Regions from separate parts of the Paenalcaligenes sp. GW821-LYS-B07-1 genome, predicted to be linked through region 2. Evidence: predicted binding sites of a transcription regulator. Region 2 holds the regulator's gene; the other holds the start of a gene.
The links. The regulator FliA, encoded in region 2, starts transcription of late flagellar genes. The targets are predictions, from matches to a motif close to CTAAAGTTTNNNNNNNNNNNGCCGNTA.
Positions count from the first base shown of each region.

Region 1: the regulator FliA is predicted to act here: its motif matches at 2,572-2,598, upstream of AC3QL0_RS10190 (flagellin N-terminal helical domain-containing protein).

Region 1 is NZ_CM179516.1:2,133,269-2,145,216, forward strand. Features, by position in the region: gene AC3QL0_RS10185 (sulfotransferase) at 1-1,403, opposite strand, end outside; gene AC3QL0_RS10190 (flagellin N-terminal helical domain-containing protein) at 1,517-2,446, opposite strand; gene AC3QL0_RS10195 (AmiS/UreI family transporter) at 3,280-3,813, opposite strand; gene AC3QL0_RS10200 (hydroxymethylglutaryl-CoA lyase) at 4,066-4,962, opposite strand; gene AC3QL0_RS10205 (tripartite tricarboxylate transporter permease) at 4,964-6,346, opposite strand; gene AC3QL0_RS10210 (hypothetical protein) at 6,359-6,811, opposite strand; gene AC3QL0_RS10215 (hydroxymethylglutaryl-CoA reductase, degradative) at 6,890-8,176, opposite strand; gene AC3QL0_RS10220 (aminotransferase-like domain-containing protein) at 8,279-9,658, shown strand; gene AC3QL0_RS10225 (DUF445 domain-containing protein) at 9,655-10,908, opposite strand; gene AC3QL0_RS10230 (GNAT family N-acetyltransferase) at 11,104-11,565, opposite strand; gene phnP (phosphonate metabolism protein PhnP) at 11,599-11,948, opposite strand, start outside.
Region 2 is NZ_CM179516.1:1,186,126-1,198,073, reverse strand. Features, by position in the region: gene orn (oligoribonuclease) at 1-482, opposite strand, end outside; gene AC3QL0_RS05625 (M48 family metallopeptidase) at 530-1,792, shown strand; gene rsgA (ribosome small subunit-dependent GTPase A) at 1,770-2,672, shown strand; gene AC3QL0_RS05615 (CoA pyrophosphatase) at 2,676-3,398, opposite strand; gene rplS (50S ribosomal protein L19) at 3,461-3,841, opposite strand; gene lplB (lipoate-protein ligase small subunit) at 4,127-4,405, shown strand; gene AC3QL0_RS05600 (lipoate--protein ligase family protein) at 4,402-5,181, shown strand; gene AC3QL0_RS05595 (hypothetical protein) at 5,186-5,401, opposite strand; gene AC3QL0_RS05590 (peroxiredoxin) at 5,534-6,175, opposite strand; gene AC3QL0_RS05585 (electron transfer flavoprotein subunit alpha/FixB family protein) at 6,375-7,304, opposite strand; gene AC3QL0_RS05580 (electron transfer flavoprotein subunit beta/FixA family protein) at 7,308-8,057, opposite strand; gene mltB (lytic murein transglycosylase B) at 8,292-9,455, shown strand; gene AC3QL0_RS05570 (RNA polymerase sigma factor FliA) at 9,469-10,230, opposite strand; gene AC3QL0_RS05565 (flagellar protein FlaG) at 10,471-10,890, shown strand; gene fliD (flagellar filament capping protein FliD) at 10,990-11,948, shown strand, end outside.

The DNA of each region.
Region 1 (11,948 bases), 950 kb from region 2:
ATTGCAGAGGCAACAGACTTAATGGGGCCTACAGCTCCCACCATGGATGCATTCTCAGACGTGATTTCTTCGTAGGTTTTTTCTTGCTGCAAACCTAAGCCAGACAACAGATTATCCATTACCCCTTTGGGGTTACGTACCAACTCTTCATACTCAACTAAGTAGATAGGGTTAGGCAATACTTGTGCCCAGTGCTCCATCATTTTCTCAAAGCACGCAATTTGCTTACCTAAGGCATGCAAGTTATAGCTAGGACGTGTACCTGTTGTGACTTTGTATTGTTGAAAATACCCTGTCACACCTAGATCTAACACATCACGTACGCAGAAAATAATAGGTACGTTTGGCAGCCATAAGCCCAGCCAACCCAGATTCCACAAATCGTCAGGCAATGTACTGATTTTGATTGAATCCGTACCCAGTTTTTCTACATATCCTTCGGCCAACTCTCGGACTTTTTTTGGTGTTTGCTGCTTTAACCACTCCACGGAATCGGCATATCCCTCTTGGTGAGCTTGGCTATATTCAAATAGAAAATTGCTCTCGCCTGTTAGACTCACACCTTTCACACCACTAAACAGAGACTCTAGCAAGCTCTTACCTGAGCGCGACATACCCATAATGATAATTTGTGGGACATCAGGCAATCCAAACGGCGACAGAGTCTTAAAGACCTCTGGCGTAAAAAACCGCTGCCTAATGACTAGCTCATTTTCTTGCTCAGCCCCCACAGGGTCCAAGCTAGCATCCATCAATGAATTAGCACGGTGATAGTAGTCAAAAGCGCCCTCATCATCGCCTTTATCTAAGCATAGCTTCCCTAACGTCGCTAACGCTAACGCCTCTTCTAATGGAGGCAGTTCAGTTTTCTCTATATATTCCGTTAAAACATTAGCCGCAACGTCAGGATCATCCAACGACATTAAATTGGTTGACTTGATATACAAACGAACATTGCTAGGGTCTAGTTTCAAAGCTGCTTGGTAGGCATCCCGAGCCAATAAAGGCTCTGCCAATTGATTGTGAGCATCCCCTTTGAGCGACAATGCAATGCTATGGTTGGGTTGCTCTTTAAGCACCAGTTCTAGTGCCATTAATGCATCTGCTGGTTTTTCTGCTTTATTGAAGCATCGCGCCAAATCTACTAATAGCTCAACAGTTTGCCAGCCTGCCTCACGTGCGCATTCATAGGCTTTTATAGCCTCAGGAATCCGATCCAGCTTGTGCAACGTATAACCTTCTAAGGCCATAACCTGAGCATTCTCTGGATGTTTCTCACGCAATGCCAACAGCTGATTTCGGGCAGCGTCAAACTGAGTATTCTGCAGTAGCTTCATTACTGCTTTTACCGACTGATCGATGGGCGCTACAGTCAACGAACGCTTCTGCGCAGAACGAGCCATTACATACACTCCAATTACAAACAGCAAAAAAACAAAAAGGCGCTTTATTATCTATTGATAACAAAGCGCCAGGCGTGTCAGACAGCGTAGGTTTAGTACGCTAATTCATCTGATTAACGCAGCAGAGACAATACTGTCTGAGGTACTTGGTTAGCTTGCGCCAAGACCGATGTACCAGCTTGCTGCAGAATCTGAGCACGAGTCATGTTGGACACTTCAACTGCGTAATCAGCGTCTTCAATGCGTGAACGAGCTGAGGACAGGTTGTTCACTGTGTTGTTCAGGTTAGTGATAGTAGATTGGAAACGGTTCTGAATCGCACCCAAGCCACTACGTTGGCTATCAACTTTAGAGATAGCTGCATCAATTTCAGCCAACAGACCTTCTGCAACAGCTGCCTTCTCTTCACCTGCTGGTGTACCTGCAGCAGTACCTGAACCTGGAACAGCTGGAGTTGCCGCTGTGTAAGAAGCCAAGATACCTGTTGCACCTTTAGGATCTGTAGCTGCAGTAATGTCTTTCAAGCCAGTAGTAGTGAACAACTCGGAGGAGTTTGTTTCTGCCAGTTTGATAGTGATAGTTTCGTTATCGTGTGCACCAACCTGAATTTGCAGGTCTTGTACGCCTTTATCCAAAACTTTAACGCCGTTGAACTGAGTCTGCTCGGAAACACGGTTGATTTCCTGAACGCGAGCAACAACCTCTTCGTTGATGGAAACCAAGTCTTTTGCAGAGTTAGTACCAGTTGTAGCTTGAACTGTCAGTGTACGAATACGCTGCAAGTTTTCGTTGATTTCGTTCAACGCACCTTCAGTTGTCTGAGCAATAGAGATACCGTCGTTAGCGTTACGAGCAGCTTGTTTCAGACCGTTGATGTTGGCTGTGAAACGGTTAGCAACCGCTTGACCAGCAGCGTCGTCTTTTGCGCTGTTGATACGCAGACCGGAGGACAAACGCTCAATAGCGGTGCCCAGGGAGTTTTGGGATTTGGTCAGGTTGTTCTGAGAAACCAGCGCCAAGTAGTTAGTATTAATAACAGACATGAATGACTCCTGTTTGAGGAAAATTGCAGCACTTAACTGCTAGTTAATCAGGAAAGCCCTGTTTAGGTAGCGCCTTAACCATCACTGTAGTGGTGGGTGCTGCGCTATTTCCTGTATTAACTTGTTTACGACATACATCACTAAAGCTTTAGGGGGCATCACAAAAAATTTTGCTCCCATCACGTGATCAACCTGTTAAAACCCAGCCTGAGCACGCTGCTGTTGTGATAACGGCAGCCGTTTTTTTTTCTTAAGTGCTACTGAAAAATTCCTACCCACTTTAGGAGCATTCCTACAATGGAACTCTGCTCTGGGAAGACCGAGGCTTCTGTCATATTCATCGCACACGCTGGGGGACTGCAGGAATACTTTTTGTGATTTGAGACACCAAATCAAAAAAGTTTCCTCTCCGTCCCCTGATACTGAGAGAGTTACCGCCCTTTCTTTAGAGATGGGATTTTCTGTATGTGTAGCGGCCATAAAGCTTACCAACCTTGGGAGTTGAACATTTCCATGTCTCTACTACAGAAATATACTTAACCCCCAGTAGCGACCTATCTAAAGCTCGTGGCAAGCTATGAAGGGAAGGCGGAGGGAAGTGTTTTTTTATTTGGTGTACAAATTAAAAAATACTTTCGCAGCCTAAGACTACGGCAGATAGTTGTTGATAAGCGGGCTTTCACTCCCAACATAGACTGCTTCATCTTGCTATAGAGAGCCTATAACAACAGCACTCTCACCTCGATGAGCTGCTACATGAACATCATAAAAAAACAAAACGGGGAAGTTGACCCACTCAACTTCCCCGTGCAATCAGCCTGAACGTCCTACCTTTAAATAATGCCCCAGAAGTTCAACAACGCAGGCATCAACGCTGTCGTAATCCCTTGCGCTGCCGTCACCACACCTGTCAGCCTGCCTATAGGCAACTGGCACACTAACAGCAAAAAGAACATGAACCACAACACAGACCAGGCCAGCCAGCTAAACACCATCCAATAATCAAAGCCAGTCACCGCCGACAAGAAGGTCAAAATAGCTACGGGGATACCGATGAATGGCACCAATAGACAGAACCAGCCAAACGCTTTACCGTCTGCCCCCGTAAACGCATTGATGGCCAACCAGATATAGGTCAGCACAAACAATCCAGAATACGCAGCTGGTGCTAGGCTATCTCCTGTAGTGGTTGAACGCACCACCATGACTGTCAGCAACACCACACCCATAATGCCGGTAAATAGATTCACCACGGCGGCATCTTTAATGCCTATATGTTTGCTCGTATCCGTGGCGTAACTGTTATAGATCCGTACTCCGTTCACGAACAACGTAATGCCTACAAATACTAAATAGAATTGCAGCATGGCAGCATCCTTAAGGTCTTTATTGCTGGTTAATGTAAATACGTCTGCCTCAACACCAAGGTTTGGGTAAAGCATGTGCCCTGCGGTGAAACCGCGACTTTCTCTTTCCGGCATGATGCTACGAGCAAAACTACACTTTCGGTATAAGGGATTCCCTTGGCCACCTATCAGCATTCACAGATTGACTTTTACAAACAAAAAAAGCCCACAACATTGTTGTGGGCCTTCTGGTACTGCAAGCAGAATACTAGCTTATGCGGAGCAGGTTGCCTGTACAAATCTGGACTGATTTTGACGTCCCAACACTTGGCTAATGTACTGCCCTGCTTTGAGCATGGCTTCTTTATTAACGCCGGTTTGTAGACCTAAACCTTCTAACAAATACACCACATCTTCAGTCGCCACGTTGCCAGATGCACCTTTAGCATACGGGCAACCGCCCAAGCCTGCTACCGACGCATCAAAGCTACGCAAGCCTAAGTCTAGCGACGCATAGATGTTGGCAATCGCCATACCGTATGTGTCGTGGTAGTGGCCTGCCAACGCTGCGACGGGGATCACATCACTACAATGCTTTAAGACTGTACGAATGCGTTCTGGCGTACCCGTACCGATGGTGTCACCCAGTGATACTTCGTAGCAACCCATGTCGTACAGTTTTTTAGCCACGTAAGCGACTTTGGCTGGATCGGTTGGGCCATCGTAAGGGCAGTCCACAATGGTAGACACATAGCCACGCACTTTGATGCCCAGCTCTTTGGCTTGTGCAGCGATATCTGCAAAGCGTGCCAAGCTGTCTTCAATGGTGCTGTTGATATTCTTTTGCACAAAGCTCTCGGAAGCCGCTGTAAAGATAGACACCTCTTTACATTGCACAGCTACCGCTGCCTCAAAGCCTTTTTGATTGGGTGTGAGCAAGCTGAAGTCTATACCTTCGGGCTTTACCAGCCGTTGGTATAGTTCATCGCTTTGCACCATTTGCGGCACCCACTTAGGCGACACACACGCGCCCACTTCTATAGCTGGAAAACCGCACTCTACTAGATGCTCTAGAAAGGTCAGTCGTTGTTCCAAGGTGATGACGGCTTTCTCGTTTTGCAAGCCGTCTCTCGCGCCCACTTCAGTGAGTCTAACGTATGTATCGCTCATCTCATCCTACCAATGCCAATAAAGCCGGAACTGTCAAAATCGCCATGTAGTAACCCATGAACTGGCAGCCAGTATTAAAGCCAAAATGGCGTGATAGCATGCCGCCCACTAGACCCATGGTCAGAATAACCAACAGACCAAGAATACCACCTTCCCACAAACTGATGACCACAATCAGGCCAACAAAGGTAGCAATAATGGCTTCATGGCTAATGCGCTTGGACACGAACAGCGCGGCACGACGAGCATAGTTCATGGCAAATGGGTAGGCCACAATCGCAGCGATCAACACGGACAACATGCCGTAGCCCAGGAATTCCCATTGGCTTAACAAGTTGTGCAAGTTAAACGGCTCTACGCCATCGCCCCCAACGGTGTACACCGGTGGTGCGTTAAACAAGGGCGCTGCAGGGCCAGCCGCTACGGGACTCAGTGGCAAACCAAAAGCTACCAGCGGAATCAGCGCTTCGGCAATATAGGTGGATTCAGTCACACCGTTTTTAACGGCCAAGCTGGTGGTTAAACGTTGGTAGATTTGTTTGAAGCGCGATGCCACAAACTCACCCAGCGCTACTGTCATGGCTACAGGGCTGAACACAAAGGTCGCGCTGGAAATTACCGAGGTAATACCTGTCCATTTGATTTGCTGTTTATCCAGCACTTTGAATGGGCTAGGGAAGTAACCATCCCAGCTTTTCAGTTCTGGTGCGATAGACAACTGGTTTACGCGATCACGACGCATGTGTTTTTTACCTTGAGGGGAAAACACAGTGAACAGATCCGCAATCAATGGACCAATCGCAATACCTAAGAAGTAGCTCACCGACAATTTAACATCGAATTTTGCAGTGAAACTTTGCAGTGCAATGATCAAGCACACAAAAGGAATCAACAGCATGGTGGAAGCGACTTTACCTGGCGAGAACCATGTAATCAGAATGGCCGCAAAGGCAAAAATCCAGGGGGCGAATTTGGTGATGGTGCCGCCAAAGGGTGCCAACAAGGATGCAAACAGCATGGCGCTAGGTACGGCGATGAAAGCCGAGATAATCGCCCCGGAAATCATCTTACGCAACGCGATGTGCGGGGCCCCTAACTGACGCATGGCATTGGCATCCGATACCAGCGGTGTCGCCAAGGTGTCACCTGGAATACCCAGCAATGCCGTAGGAATCGCGTGCGTCATGTGCTTGGCAATGGCTGCCGACATCCAGAAGGTGAACACACCAACAGGAGGAGCACCCAACAAAATCACCAATAAGGTCAGCGGCGCTAAGGTAGTGGTTTCATCCGTACCGGAAATTAAACCGATGGCTGAAAACAGTACGGCACCCGCCAACCCAAAGGCAAAGGCATAGAGAAACTGCTCAATAAAAACTTCCATGTAAGCCTCCTATTATTGTTCTTTTTGTTTTTGAAGAAATGCGTCGTAGAGATTCAGCTCTTTTAGCTCTTGTTTGACGGACTCAGGTACCTGTGTCACATCACCCAACTCTCTACCCTCTTCTTTCCATTGAGCAACTAGGTGGTCAAACCACTCCATACTTTGCTCATCAGGTTGCAGGATTTCGCGTTTAGGGCTGAACATTTTGGCACATACAAAACCCGCCAACAAACATCCAAACAAGCCAAACAACATGCTGTACGCATGAGCTAAAGCCGGTTCAGATACGCGTGGCAGCAAGAACCAACGCCCTAAATAAAAGGTGGCTGTACTTAGCACAATACCGATCAGAATGGCCTTTACTAACTGGGCATAACTAACGGTATCACCCCAAACTTCTACCAGATCCCCTGGTACCTGCGTTTCCGTGGATGCAGACGTTGCGTCTGCACTGTTATTGTTCATGGTCTTCTCCACGATGACTCTCCTTAAAATGGCAGGCCGACCTTGTGAGCCGACCCACCAACAAGCACATATAGGCTATTAACGCGCGCGCAGTTGCTCCAACAACTCACGAGCACGGTCATTACGTACGTCTTTTTCTGCCACCATTTGCTCTACGATTTCGTCTACTTCGTGAGACTCTGCACCGGCAACCACGGCAATATTACGAGCATGCAGTGCCATGTGACCACGTTGGATACCTTCTGTTGCCAAAGCACGCATCGCAGCCATGTTCTGAGCCAAACCAACGGCTGCCACAATTTCACCCAATTCATTGGCGGACTTCACGCCCAACAATTTCAAGGACAACTGTGCCAGTGGGTGAGTTTTCGTTGCGCCACCTACCAGGCCTACAGCCATAGGCAATTCGATACGGCCTACCAAGTTGCCATTCTCGTCTTTACGCCATTGACTCAAGGAGGTGTAACGACCGTCTTTCACAGCGTAAGCATGAGCACCTGCTTCAACAGCACGCCAGTCATTACCAGTAGCCACGATCACAGGGTCAATACCGTTCATGATGCCTTTGTTATGAGTCGCTGCACGGTATGGGTCAATCGCTGCAAACTCATAAGCTTCCAACATACGATCAATCACTTCTTCGCCAGAGAAGGCTTCTTGTTTCAGCTGGTCTGGGCGCACGGTCATTTCAGCTGTCGCCAAACGCAAGTCAGCCAAGTTAGACAAGATACGCAGACGCACTTGGCCGCCTGTCAGTTTCTCTACCAACGGTGTCACGGTTTCAGCCATGGTGTTCACGGTGTTTGCACCCATGGCGTCACACACGTTCACGATCAAGTGCATCACCACCATTGGGCCTACTGCACTGTTCTCAAATACGTGTACTTCAATATCTTTACAACCACCGCCCAAGCTGATCAGGAACTTGTCTTTAGTGTTAGCCAGTTCGATGATCTGTTCACGGTTAGCCAACAAGGCTTCACGCGCTTTTTGTACGGACTCTACACCCACGATTTGTACTTGCGCACGCATCATAGGCTCTGTGCTGCTGGTACGGAACCCACCGTTATCACGTGCCAATTTTGCCATGTAGGACGCAGCAGCCACGATAGAAGGCTCTTCCACCACCATAGGGATCAAGCAATCACGGCCATTCACGGTGAAGTTAGCAGCAATACCCATAGGCAACTCAAATTTGCCCACGACGTTTTCAATCATGCTGCTAGCCAGTTGCATAGGCAGGGCGCCATCTTCAGCCAACAAGGCTTTTTCTGCTGCAGACAGGTCTGCTATTTTGCAGATTTCGTCCAGACGTTCCGCAACGGACAGGGAACGGAAATTAGGTAGTTTGGAATTCATAAGCAGCTCCGATCTTCTTGTTACTATTAACAGCCAGTAATGTAAGATGCAGAATATTGGCAAACAAGGTACAGTTTTTGCAGACAGATTTACGATCAGGGCTAGTGCATGGCGACGCAACACAAGCAGTTATACGAGAAAATCCATCAGACCCTGGCCTACCAAATTAAGTCCGGACTGTACAAGGACAACGAGAAACTACCCTCTATTCGAATACTGGCTGAACAGTACTCGGTCTCTAAGAACACCATCATCACCGTATTGGAAAAACTGGTAGATGATGGGCTGATTCACTCGCGTTCTCGATCCGGTTTTTTCATCACCGAACAGCTCTCAGAAAGCACGGCTCACTTCGCTACCATCGACATTGATGACATAGACGAGCTATGGCTAATGCGCCGCCAGCTAGAGAATTTTGGTGACGTATTACACGTGGGCGATGGCTATCCCAGCAAAGAGTGGTTTAGGGATTTACCCCTAAACCGTTTGTTGCAAAGCGCACTACAAGAAGAAAACGAAAAGCTGCTGCGCTACGGCAATAAGTACGGTTTTCTGCCCTTGCGTGAGAAGCTAGCGAAAACGCTGGGTACGCTCAAGATGAGCCTCACCCCTGACAATATTCTGCTGAATAACGGGGTGAATGATGCGATTGATTTAATCATCCGCTTCTTTGTACGTAGCAATACGCCGGTGCTGGTGGACTCCCCCGTGTATTACCCGCTACTCAAGAAGCTGCAGTTAGCACACTGCAAAATCATTGATATTCCACGCTTGGCCGATGGGCCAGATTGCCAAGTCTTAGAGGAACGCTTGCGGCAACACCCCAAAGCGATGTTCTTCACGCAAAGTATTGCGCACAACCCAACTGGCACTCATATCAGCGACGAGAAACTACAGCGCATTAATACACTCTGCGCTCAGTACAACTGCTTGCTGATTGAGAACGACATATTTTCTGCCTATACCCAAAGTAAGCGCCGTTTATGCTCGGGCAGTGATTTCAGCCACCATTTGTATGTGGGAGGTTTTTCTAAGATCATTAGCCCCTCAATTCGCGTTGGCTTTATCGTGGGCAATCACGAACTCATTAATAGACTGGCAGACTTCAAGGCCATCATCCATATTAATAGCTCTGAATACTCCGAGCGTTTTATTCATAGGATTCTGGCCAGCAAATCATACCCCCAACACTTACGCCATTTCACAAAACAGTTGAGCACCGTCTGCCAGAAAAGCCGTGATCACATAGAGGCGCTAGGCGGCGAGATTTTCCACTACTCGGATAACAGCTTGTATTTCTGGGTGCGTTTTCCCGGCTTACGCTTTGATAAAAAGACCATACGCAAGGGCATGGAAAAGAAGATTATTTTCGCGCCCGGGTATTTCTTTAGCCAAAATGGGGCTCAGTTTAGGGACTGGACGCGCATCAACAATCACATTGCGGCCAATCCCCAGTTCTTACAGACCATGAAAAACTTGCTGTCCTAGCCAGAGAATGCCGTCCACCACAGCACCAAGGCGTGCAACAGTAAACCAATCACACCACCGACTAAGGTGCCGCTAAAGCGTATGTATTGCAGGTCGCTCCCTACGCTTAACTCTAGTTCGCGCACTAAGTGTTTTTCATCCCAATTACGCACGGTACGGGTAATGTGTTCGGTGACGCCTGTACGCAAACTACCTGCCATGCTAGCCGCGCTTTCCAGTAAATGCTGGTTCAAAGCATCACGCAATGCGTCATCCGCCTGTAAGCGCTGCCCTAGCCCTTGAAATAGCGTTTCCAAATGCTGTGAAATGGTCGATTGCTCACTAGACAGGTCATTTTTCAGCAATTGCATAATGTCGCGCCACACGCTGTCCAAATACGCTTGTACGTGCTGATGCTCTAGTATTTGCTGCTTGATGTTATCTATCTGGCGAATGAGATCGGGATCGCTACCCAAGCGCTCTATATATTCCCCCACCCATGCCTCGTAATCACGACGCAGTGGGTGGTCTGGTTCTTGCAGCACATCCTGTAGCTCCGCGACCAACGCAGCCGCTAAACGTTCCGAAAGTCTTTTAGAAATATCCTCTACCGAGCTCACCACATCTACCATTTTCAGTAGTTTGGGCCATTCGCGCTCAGCATGCCGGGTCATCATTTTGGCGATACGAAGTTTGACATCACTACTGTCCAGATAGCCGCCCAACTGCCGCAAGCTTTCATCCAGCAACACTTGATGGCGACCGTCTTTAGTTAAGAGGCTCAGCACTTCATGTGCCGTACCCGCCATATTCCAGTTGGCTAGGCGCGACCGTAGTGCATCCAACAAGGCGGCCTTCACAGCACGTTCGTCCAATAAATCTAAGGCGGGTAATAAACTTTGGCGCGTCCAGCGGCTTAAGCGCTGCGCTTGTTCGGGTTGGCTTAGCCACTGCCCTATGCGCATTGCAGGGTCTAATGCTTTAAGCCTATCTAATAGCTGTTGTGGATCTAAGAAATGATCGCGCACAAAGACCGCCAAGCTCTGGCCTAAGTTGTCTTTCTTGCGCGGAATAATCGCAGTATGGGGGAAAGGAATACCTAAAGGATGTTTAAACAGCGCCACCACCGCAAACCAGTCTGCCAGTGCACCAACGGTTGCGGCTTCACAGAAAGCCCGCACCCATGCCCAAATACCCTGACCACCCATATGATGACTGAGTATGAAACCCGATAACGTACTGGCCAATAACGCCAATGCGATGATTTTCATACGTCGTAACTGCTGTACTTCCCTAGCCTGTTTACTCACGCTAGCACTCCCTGCTGTACTTCAAGCAGTCATACTACCACTACCTTTGTCACGATAAAACCGTGTAAGCCGCCCCTTGCAGTGCACTGTCGCCACCCTAAAAAAGCGGCGTTGCGACTCATTGCCGCATCGCCGCTTTCTACAACGTATTACCGCTTATTTAGCTAGATTTTCATTCACAACCACATAGCGCACAAACCCGCTGTGCGGTGTGTATTTATCGTATAGCCCTCTGGCACGGTAATTAGTTTCTTTGGTCAACCAATACAGACGTGCCCAACCTTGTTCGGTCATCTGTGCTTTCAACCAATCCAACATCGCTGCGCCTGTGCCTTTAGCTCGTACATCAGGCTTCACAAACATGTCTTGCAAGTAGCAAATAGGCTCTATGGCCCAGGTACTATCATGCAAGATGTAATTGGCCATACCTATCACCCCTTCTTTTGCACTGTCTGCCACAATGCACTGTACGGGGCTGTTTTCATCCATGATGCGCAACCATGTCTGCTGCGTTACCTCATCACTGATGTTGTTCTGATAGAAATCATGGTACCCAGCCCATAATTGGCGCCAAGCGGGGTAATCCTCGCTGGTAATTTTGCGTATATGCAATGACATAAAAAGTGCCCAATAAGAACAGTGAAAAAGGTGTTACACCGCAATCATACCGCTATCTTTTGCCAGCAAAACACTATCGCTTAAGGTTTCAGGGTTTTCCATCAACCAAGCGTCTACCTGATGGCTGATATGAGTGAGCACTAGGTGCTTTACGGTCAGTTGCTGACCGATGGCTAACGCCATATTGAGGTCATTATGATTGCGTGGGGGCGTGTCTTGCGGCGGATGTGAGCAATCCACAATGCAATAGTCCAACGCTAAGGTTTGCAGATACGCCAGACTGTCTGGCGGCAGCCCCACGGTATCGGTCAAATAGGCGATATGTTTACCCTCGTGGCTGAACACATAGCCCAAACAAGGCTTGGAATGCTGCAACGGAATAG
Region 2 (11,948 bases):
AACGCTTCGTGGCGGCTGTGTTTTACAAAGCTACTTACCACTTCAGGCTTCCAACGTCGCGCCAATTCCTTTAAGGTACTGACGTCCAGGTTACGATAATGGAAGTATTGCTCCAGACGAGGCATGTACTTGTACATAAAGCGTCTGTCTTGGCTAATGGTGTTACCGCACAAAGGGGAAGCACCTTCAGGTACATGTTTTTTCAAGAAAGCTAGCAACACATCTTCAGCTTGTTCTTCAGTAGTAGTAGATGTTTTTACCTTATCAATCAAGCCACTACGACCATGTGTACCTTTATTCCAATTATCCATTGCATCCAGCAAGGCATCGCTTTGATGGATGACGATCACCGGACCTTCTGCCACAATGCTTAAATCTGCTTCAGTCACAACGACTGCCACTTCGATGATACGTTCTTTTTCTGGGTCTAATCCGGTCATTTCCATATCTAACCAGACCAAACGTTGATTTGTAACCGCCATATAATCTTCCTTTAAAAACCCTATTTTCGCATACCTACCAGCACTACATGTTCACTTACCTTTTTCTAGGCTTCTTTCTGCTGGATTTGTTTACCCGCTTTTGGTTGGCGCAACGACAGATTCACCACGTCATGTTGCATCGCGGTACTGTACCAGAGGAGTTTAGCTCGCGTATTTCGTTACGCAGCCATCAACGAGCCGCAGACTACACCGTCGCGAAAGTGAAGCTTAACCAATACGAACGTTTAGTGGATGCTGTAGTGTTGATTTGCTTAACGTTAATGGGTGGCCTACAGCAACTAGATCTATTCTGGGCACGTCATATAGATCATGAAATTTGGCGTCAAATTGCCTTAATCCTTAGCGTTGCAGGCCTACTTGGGCTAATCAGCATGCCTTTTAATGTGTGGAAAAAATTCCGCTTAGAAGCTCGCTTTGGCTTTAATCGCCTTACCCCTGCCTTGTTTGTGCGCGATACGTTAATAGGCAGCGTCTTAGGCATGGTATTGCTAAGCATTTGCGCTGGCGCCATTTTGCTCTTCATGGAAAAAGCTGGGGCGCAATGGCCGTTATGGGCATGGTTGTTCTGGGTGGGTTTTAACCTATTTTTGATTTGGGCGTACCCCACATTCATCGCCCCGCTTTTCAACAGCTTCAAGCCCCTAGAACGCGACAGCCTACGTGATCGCATCAATGCACTAGCGGAACGTTGTCAATTTAAATTGAATGGCTTGTATGTCATGGATGGCTCCAAACGCTCTGCTCATGGCAACGCCTATTTCACCGGCTTGGGTAATAACAAACGCATCGTGTTTTTTGACACGCTGCTCAACAAACTAGACGATGAAGAAATTGAAGCTGTACTGGCGCACGAACTGGGTCACTTTAAGCACCACCACATACGCCAGCGCCTGATTTTTAATTTTCTAGGCTCACTGTTAGTGTTCCTACTGCTAGGCTGGCTTTCTCAAAAAGCATGGTTTTATGTAGACCTAGGTGTGATTCCACAATTAGGCCGGGCCAACGATGGCATGGCCTTGGTGCTGTTCTTCCTGTGCCTACCCGTGTTCACTTTCTGGATCACTCCCTTAACCAACCTGTCTTCCAGAAAGCACGAATACCAAGCAGATGCGTTTGCCGCTGCACAATGTCCATCCATACATCTGCGCCATGCGTTGCTGAAGCTCTATAACGATAATGCAGCAACCTTAACGCCCGACCCTTTGCACTCCGCTTTTTACGACACCCACCCTAGTGCCCTAAGCCGCCTCCAACACTTGGAACGTTATGAAAACCAGCAATCTATCTAGTGGTACCGTTATCGCAGCACATGGCCGTCACTATTTTGTAGAAGACGAAAACGGTGATGTACGTAAGTGCTACACACGCGGCAAGCGCAGCGGTATTTGCGTGGGTGATAAGGTAGATTTTAGTGTCCAAAGCGCAGAACAAGGTACCATAGAAACCATACATGATCGCCGCAATCTGCTATATAGATCAGACGAGGCGCGCTCTAAACAATTTGCCGCCAATATTGACCAACTACTGATTGTGGTCGCCGCAGAACCACCTTTCTCAGAGGACCTCTGTGGCCGTGCACTGGTAGCAGCCGAGTTTTCTGACATTGCCCCAATTATCATTCTAAATAAAGCCGACCTACCTAGCGTAGAACGTGCTAGACAACAATTACAGCCTTTGGCCGATTTAAATATTCCTATCATTGAGCTTAGTGCGCTCAATGAAGAACAAGTTAAAAGCCTGCTGTATCCCATATTAGAAAACCGCTGCACGCTGCTATTGGGACAAAGCGGTATGGGTAAATCCACACTACTAAACACACTAATCCCTGAAGCGAACGCACATACCCAAACACACTCCGAGGCATTAGGTACAGGGAGACACACCACTACCAGCACACGTCTGTACCATATCCCTGGCGTCACGGGCCAACTTATAGACTCCCCTGGATTCCAAACCTTTGGCTTAGCCCACCTAGAACCCGCTGATATTGTTCGAGGGTTTCCTGAGTTCGTGGAAGAACTGACGAACTGCAAGTTTTATAATTGCACACATCGCCATGAACCACATTGCGGTATTGTGGCAGCGCTTAAGGCAGGAAAAATTCACCCAGAACGCTACGCCTTATATGAGCGTTTGCTAGCGGAATACGAGGCGCAAAGCCGGTACTGAGCCTTAGGCTAAGCGTTGGTGTGCAGCATGCAAATAATGGTAGAAATTACGGACAATCACCGCCGTAGCCCCCCAAATAAAATGCTGCTGCCAACGAATGGCAAAATACTGGCGGTAATTCACACCATTGATTTGCACTTGATGCAAGGTGTGCTGACTAGGGTCCAATAATGCCGATAACGGCACCTCAAACACCTCTGACACTTCTGCCGGGGACGGCACAATACGGTAGCCAGGGTGAATCATGCCCACTACAGGGCACATAGCAAAACTTGATGAGCTTAAAAAGATAGGTTGCTGCCCTAACGGCTCTAGATAGTCAGGATCAATACCCACCTCTTCATGCGTTTCTCGCAATGCAGCTGCTTGCACGCTTAGGTCTTCGGGGTCTATGCGTCCTCCCGGAAAACTAATTTGCCCAGCATGATGCAGTAATTGTGCAGAACGACGAGTAAACAGCATGGACATACCTGTCTCACGCTGTTGCAACCCCAAATACACGGCAGCAGGAATAGCCGTGGGTGCTGCGGTAAAATTTTCTACAAATTGGCCTTGAAAGTGTGGATCAACTTGGCCCAAGGGCATTTCTTTGAAAGCCTCACGAATGAAATCTTCCTGCAAGGCTTCTTTAGCCAAGCTAGGCAAGGAGTCTACGGCAATAACGGGTTGGGTTTCTGGGTTAAACCACGTGCTCCGTTTTACATCTGTAGGCATGATTTCAGACATTAAGAACTCTCTGGTTTCAAAAAAGGCACCCTAAGGTGCCCTTTCTGATGGTATTACAGCGCTTACGCTTGAGCAGCGTTTTTGCGTACCAATTTTTCTTTGATACGAGCGGCCTTACCGGAACGGCTACGCAAGTAGTACAGTTTCGCGCGACGCACAGCACCACGACGTTTAACTTCAATGCTTGCTACTTGTGGGGAGTACAACTGGAATGTACGTTCCACAGCTTCACCGGAAGAGATTTTACGCACGATGAAAGAAGAGTTCAGGCCACGGTTACGGCGAGCAATAACTACACCTTCGTAAGCCTGTACACGTTTACGTGTACCTTCAACAACGTTTACGTTTACGACAACGGTATCGCCAGGAGCGAACTCAGGCAATGCTTGGCCGTTTGTCAGGCGTTGGATTTCTTCCTGTTCCAGGATTTCGATAAGATTCACAATAAGCTCCAAAGCATCTTGACTGGGTATTGTTTGCCATTTTCAAGTCTATCTTAAAGTTTATAGACCTAATTACCCATCAGAGGATGAACTCGGTATTTTAGCACCCATCTTGAAAAAAATCCTTATTTTCAAGGCCAAACGTAGCATATCCCCCTAAAACACACAGAATTTAGCTAGCATACAACTTAGCGCGGAACGATGCCCTCAGGAGTACTCGTTTTGCGTACGTCTGATGATGCACTGCGCCAGTGCATACCGTACCGTTTACTCAGGAACATACACATGAAGCATGGTGAATATAAAGTCCCCGGTGGAAAACTGGTGGTTATAGACTTTGAGGTTCACGATAATCAGTTAGCTAACGTACAACTTAGCGGTGATTTCTTTCTGGAACCTCCCGAAGCTCTGGATCACATCAACCATGCCTTAACAGGCTTAGCTGCTACCAGTGATGCCGCTACTATTGAGGCTGCCGTTGAACAGTCGCTACCCGCTGAGGCTCAGCTATTCGGCTTTGACGCCGCAGCTGTTGCTGTTGTTGTAGGGAGAGCCCTAGCATGACCACACGTACAGACTGGAATCACTACCGCTGGCAGTTGATTCACGATTTACCACAAGACCCTGCCTTGCACATGGCACTGGATGAGATCCTGACCGATGACGTAGGCACAGGTAAGCGCCCCCCATTATTGCGTATTTGGGAATGGGCATCGTCTACAGTGATTATTGGCCGTTTCCAATCACTAAAAAACGAAGTAGACCCAGAAGGTGCAGCACGCCACGATATTTCTGTGGTACGTCGTATTAGTGGCGGTGGCGCTATGTTTCTTGAGCCAGGCAATGGCATCACCTACTCTATTTGTGCCCCTGACTCGCTAGTACACGGCATGAGTTTTCAAGAGTCCTACGCGCTAATGGATAGCTGGGTAGTAGAAACATTGAAAACGCTGGGTATAGATGCGTGGTATCAGCCTTTAAATGACATCACCAGCAGCAAGGGCAAGATTGGTGGCGCGGCTCAGGCCAGACGCTCTAAAGCGGTGCTGCACCACACCATGCTGGCGTACGACATTAACGCCGACAAGATGCTAGAAGTGCTGCGCATCGGCAAAGAGAAACTATCGGATAAAGGCACTACCAGCGCTAAAAAACGTGTAGACCCTTTACGTAGCCAAACCGGGCTGGAGCGTGAAGCAATTATTAACTGCATGATAGAGCAGTTCAGAAAGCTAGCACCGCTGGAAGAGGTATCGCTGGATGCCGACACACTACATCGTGCCGAACAACTAGCCGATCAAAAATTCCGTACCCTAGAATGGACGACTTTAGTCCCCTAAACGCTTATAAGCCGCTATACGCACCCAGCCACATCAAACCTGGAATAGATACGCCCCACAAGGCAACCAAACAGATATCCAGTACTTTGGAATAACGCTGTGAACGCTTAGCGGTTAAATAGCAGTTTTGCTCTGCAGGGAAAGAAGCATCTAAGACTGCAGAACGCATATGGGATGACACGCTGTGACTCTGTTGTTCTCTATACGTAGTGAAAGACATAACGCACCTCAATTAACTGTTTTCTTATACAGTACTGTATAGATTAACAGCATTTGAGGCAAGCATAAAAAAACCTCTGTGGCGTATAACACCACAGAGGGCTGAACTGCGTAGCAAGCAAGCGTCTACGTATTACTTATTAGGCTGCGGGGTAATGCGTAAGTAAGGGCGCACTTCCGTATAGCCTTTAGGAAACTTCTGTTTAATCACTTCAGGGTCTTTCAGTGATGGCACGATGATCACGTCTTGACCATCTTCCCAGTTCACTGGTGTTGCCACGCTGTGATTGTCTGTCAGTTGCAAAGAATCAATCACACGCAAAATTTCGTTGAAATTACGGCCTGTGCTAGCAGGGTATGTAATGGTCAGACGTATTTTCTTAGCTGGATCAATAATGAACACAGAACGCACTGTCACGGTTGTGCTGGCGTTAGGGTGAATCATGTCGTACAGCTCAGAAACTTTACGATCTTCATCAGCCAAAATAGGGAAATTCACTGTGGTTTTCTGGGTTTCGTTAATGTCAGCAATCCACTCTTTATGGGAATCGTTGCCATCCACCGATACAGCGATCACTTTGACGCCACGCTTAGCGAATTCATCAGCCAATTTAGCGGTATAGCCTAGCTCGGTAGTGCAGACTGGCGTGAAGTCTGCTGGGTGAGAAAACAATACACCCCAGCTATCGCCAAGGAACTCATGGAAACGAATCTTACCAGCGGAAGATTCCTGTTCAAAATCAGGGGCAATGTCACCCAAACGCAATGTAGCCATAAATCACTCCTTGGTCATTTTCATGAATCTATGAATAAGTCGCCTTACAGCGGCTTAGAATGAATATATTCTCCCAGCATTAAAAAGCACATACAAATAACTATTAGAAATAACCTTATAGTGGCATTGTTTGCAGCAAAAACAAAAAAGCCCCACATAACTCGTGGGGCTTTCTACTGCATAAAACGGAAATACTCGATTACAGTGCTGATTCCAGCTCAGGCAGTACTGTGAACAAATCTGCCACCAGACCATAATCTGCCACACCGAAAATCGGTGCTTCTGCATCTTTGTTAACCGCAACGATGACTTTGGAGTCTTTCATACCAGCCAAGTGCTGAATCGCACCAGACACACCAAATGCCACGTACAGTTGTGGAGCAACGATCTTACCAGTTTGACCCACCTGCCAGTCGTTAGGAGCGTAACCAGCATCGACTGCCGCACGGGATGCACCAATAGCAGCACCCAGTTTGTCAGCCAAAGGCTCTAGCAGTTTGAAGTTATCGGCACTACCCATACCGCGACCACCAGTCACCACGATAGATGCTGCTGTCAGTTCAGGTCTGTCGTTCTTCGCTACTTCACGACCCACGAATTGGGATTTACCAGAGTTAGCGGCAACGCTTACGCTTTCAACGGCAGCAGAACCACCCTCGGCTGCTTGAGGATCAAATGCGGTAGTACGCACAGTGATCACTTTTTTAGCATCCAAGGACTGCACAGTAGCAATTGCGTTACCTGCATAGATTGGACGCTTGAACGTATCAGCTGAGTCTACGGCAATGATGTCGGAAACCTGTGCCACATCCAGTTTAGCTGCTACGCGAGGTGCAACGTTTTTACCGGAAGACGTAGCTGGGAACAGAATGTGGCTGTAATCACCAGCCACTGCCAGCACTTGCGCAGCCACGTTTTCAGCCAGGCCATCAGCCAAGCTAGCATCGTCAGCCAACAATACTTTGCTTACGCCAGCAACCTTAGCTGCGCTATCAGCAGCAGCTTTAGCATTGTGACCAGCTACCAAAACGTGGATATCACCACCAATCTTAGCTGCTGCTGCAACCGTATTCAGAGTCGCAACGTTCAAGCTCTCGTTGTTATGTTCTGCAATTACAAGAATAGCCATGACTTAGATCACCTTTGCTTCGTTTTTCAGTTTCTCAACCAAGGCAGCTACATCTGCCACGATCACCCCTGCAGAACGTGCAGGTGGTTCGCTAACTTGCAGTGTCTTCAAGCGCGGGCTTACATCAACGCCAACCTCTTCGGGCTTGATGGTTTCCAAAGGCTTTTTCTTCGCCTTCATGATATTGGGCAGCGTGACATAACGCGGCTCATTCAAGCGCAAATCGGTAGTGATAACAGCTGGCAGATTCAATTTCAGAGTTTCCAGACCGCCATCTACTTCGCGCGTTACTTGCACGGAATCAGCAGCCAACTCTACCTTGCTTGCAAAGGTAGCTTGTGGCCAATCCAACAAAGCAGCCAACATCTGGCCTGTTTGGTTAGCGTCGTCGTCAATAGCTTGTTTGCCCAGAATCACCAGTTGTGGCTGCTCTTTGTCCACCACTGCTTTCAACAGTTTGGATACGGCCAAAGGCTGCAGTTCTGCATCAGTTTCAACCAAGATAGCGCGATCAGCACCAATGGCCATCGCTGTACGCAAGGTTTCTTGGCAAGCTGTCACACCGCATGACACTGCAATCACTTCACTGACCACGCCCTGCTCTTTCAGACGCACAGCCTCTTCGACAGCAATCTCGTCAAAGGGGTTCATCGACATTTTGACGTTAGCAATATCTACATCGCTTTGATCAGATCTCACGCGTACTTTTACATTGTAATCAACGACGCGCTTCACGGGTACCAAGACTTTCATCCGGTTATCTCCAAAACACTTTTAAACAAATTTCAATGGCACTCATAGTTTGAGTGATTGCAAATCACCATACCCAACCTATCACTATACCTAAATCTGCAGCGTTTATACTGCAAAATTATCACAATGACTGCAGTTTTACTCACAATGTCAGTACCGAACTTTTACGGTTTCAGCATATACAGTCGTCACGCAAAACCAGTAACATAGTGGGTCTTGAAGGAACGCCATCTCATGCCTATCGCCGTGACTATTCTACGAAGCTGCCTATTACTTGCCCTACTAACGGGCTGTGCCTCTCCGCACTCAACTCCTGCTACGGATACTGCCGTAGTGCCCTCTAGCGTCAGCGCACCTGCATCACCTGTTAACACGGTGAATTCAGGCCACCGCGAGCTAGTCATTTATGAAGACTTGAATGCAGGTAGCTCCAGCGCTGCCAGACGCCAACCGCCTGTACGTGCCGACGGCACATTACAGCCTTGGGCATTGGAATGGGCGCAAGCCTTAGAAGCACAACGTCAAATTCCTGTCGCATTGACTACCTCTCTGCTGCAACAGGCAAAATACAATGCCACCGCAGCAAAACTGATGGCACCTAGTAAAGGCCGCATCAAAAAAAGCTGGGTCACCTACCGCAACCGCTTTGTAGAACCCATTCGCATACGTGAAGGCGTCGCTTTCTGGCGTAACCATGCCGAAACCTTAGCCAAAGCCGAACAGCAATATGGTGTGCCTGCTTCTATATTAGTAGCCATCATTGGCGTCGAAACCTTGTATGGTAAATACACAGGCGACTTCAATGTACTAGAAGTACTGAGCACCTTAGGCTTTAGTTACCCCGACGATAGCCGCCCAGAACGTGGCGAACTCTTTCGTAACCAACTGGCTGACCTGATTTACCTACACCAAGCCGGCATATTGGATGCCAGCGCTGTTGAGGGTTCTTTTGCTGGTGCCATGGGCTTGCCACAATTTATGCCTGGCAGTTTGCTGCGTTACGCCAAAGACGGTGATAACAACGGCAACATTAATCTGCATGATTCTATTGCGGATGTCAGTGCCTCTATCGCTAACTTCTTGCTGGAACACGGCTGGGTAGTCGGCCAACCCGCCTTTTTAGATGTACCTCTGCCCGCACAACCAGAAAGCTTAGTTACGGGTGGACTCGAAGCCACGTTGAACTGGAACACGCTATATCCCAACCAACGTGCGCCCGGCGCATTGGCATCTGTACCGTTGGGTATTGTGAATTTGGTGGATGAGCCTCGCGGAACCGTTGAGTACCGCGTTGCCACCCCTAGCTTCTTTTCCATTACCCACTACAACCGCAGCTACTTTTATGCAGCGTCTGTAGTAGAACTGGCTAATGCACTAGAAGCGGCCATGAAGAAATAGTAATGCGGCCGCATTACAGCAATGCGGAGTACTCCACACTACCCGGTGAGTACTCCCATTGCTCTCGCGATAGCGCCGCACGAATACGGGCAATAGCCTGACTGCGTAATTGCGAAACCCTACCCTCTGTGACTTCCATCACCATCGCTATCTCTTTTTGATTCAGGTCTTGCTCAAACTGTAACGACAGCAGTAGCTTTTCTCGTTCGGGCAATTGGTCAATAGCTGATATCAACGCGCCACGTAACGCTTGGGATTCTAGCTGCAACAGCGGATTTTCCAAAGGTGAAGACGGCTTTGCCCCCCCCGAGAGGAACTCCAAGGCGTCGCCAACCCCTTCTTCTCGCCTTGCCAAATCTTCATAGTGCAACACTTGCACACCGCTGGCTTCTTCTAGCAATTGGTAATACTGATCTATGGTGAGATCTAGCTGTTCAGCGATTTCAGACTCTAGTGGTTCGCGCATTAATTGCTGACGCAGCGCAGTGACTGCATTATCAATTTGGCGTGCCTTAGTGCGCACACTACGGGGTAACCAGTCTTGACTGCGTAGCTCATCAACCATGGCACCACGTATACGGGTCACGGCATAGGTTTCAAACTGCGCCTCTACCATCACTTGATAACGCCTAACGGCATCCAGCAAGCCGATCATACCGGCTTGGATAAGATCATCCAGCTCGACGCTGGAAGGCAGACGCGACACGAGCAGAAGCGCCTGTCGTCTTACGAGCGGCGCGTACTTCTCGATCAAAGCGTTTTCTGAAGCGGTCATGTGCGATAGATCCGGAAATGCTTACACATAATTTAGCTATTCTCAGGCCTACATCGCATTTGAGGTCTATGAATCAAACGCTGATTTTCACGCCTATTCGCACCATTAGCTCGGCTATTGCCCTTTAAGGGCCACTAAAGATTTTTCTTTGTGATCCGTTAAACCCTATAGATTCCTTATACCCTTACTGGCAGCCTTCCAGCTTGCCCTGTGCTAACCGTCCCGGATCGGAGACATCGCATGATCAACCCTACAGGACACACTTTATCGCTTTCTTCCACAGCGCTCATCTCCGCCCAACAAAATTTGGAATCGGATGCTGTTACTGAGGTTAATGCGGCGGTAACCGTGACTGAATCAGCAGCCACAGAGAAATCCACGGCCGATAAGCACCCCACTCCTTTTGGCAAACATACAGCTTATGAGTTTGAATGGGAAAAAAGCACGTTAGATAAAGCGCTGGAAACGCTGAATCAAGATATGCAGGCATGGTCTACGGGCTTGCGCTTTGACATAGACCCAGACACACAACGCATCGTGCTTTCTATCGTGGATAACGACAGTGGCGAAGTGATTCGCACAGTGCCCTCCGAGGCCGTCATGGCAGTCGCCAAAATGATTGCTCAATTCCAAGGAAAAGGCATCAGCACTAAGGCATAAATGGTAACGAAACCATTGATCTAAGGAACTTTAGGCACGCTAACAGTCGCTTTGTAAGCAGACTGACTCAGGCACAATACAGAACAAGGAGCTCGATTCATGGCAATTTCATCCGTTGGTGTAGGCTCAGGCCTACCTGTAGACAAAATTCTGGCTGACCTGCGCAAGGTAGAAAACATGTCGCTGGCGCTTATTCAAGACCGCAAATCAGCGGCCGAAGCACGCCTGTCTGGCTACAGCCAACTCAAAAGCTCGCTAGATGCGCTACAGGGCATAGGCAAAAAGCTAGCTGACCCCGCTGTATTCAGCGCTTACAAAGCCACTAGCTCCAACGAGGCCATACAAGTCACCGCCAATAACAAGTCTATTGCGGGCTCCTATGATGTGGAAGTTAAACACCTCGCCACGGCACAACGTCTGACTAAAACCGAAGATCGCACTAAGGTTCTGAGCGATCAAGAAGGTGGAAAAATCAGCGTCACCATGGAAAATGGTGATACGCACGAAGTGGATCTTGGTGGTTTCGAAAACACCATGGAAGGCATGGTTCAAGCCATTAATAGCGATCCAAAACTAGGCATACGCGCCACCCTAATTAACGATGACGGCGGTAAGTCTCACCTCGTTATCAGCTCCAGCAAAACAGGTACAGCGAACTCCGTTAGCAAAATCGAAGTCAAAGACAACGATCAACTGAACGATTTTCTTGGCTTTGATGCCAACAACACTAACTCCTTCACAGTACGAGCTGCCCAAAACGCTGAAATCAGCATTGATGGCATCACGATTACTAGCCAAAGCAACACCGTTGAAAACGCGATTGAAGGCGTTACGCTCACACTAAACCAAACCACTTCTGCCAGCGAAAATGGCAAACCTTCCAGAGTTGCTGTTACGCGTGATGACGCCGCCACCAGCAAACTGATCCAAGAGTTTGTGACGGCCTACAACAATCTGCACAGCACCATCGCTGCACAGACCAAATTCGACATAGACAAACAACAAGGCAGCGCCCTTACCGGCGAAGCTCTGCCACGTCGCATGCAAGCAGATATGCG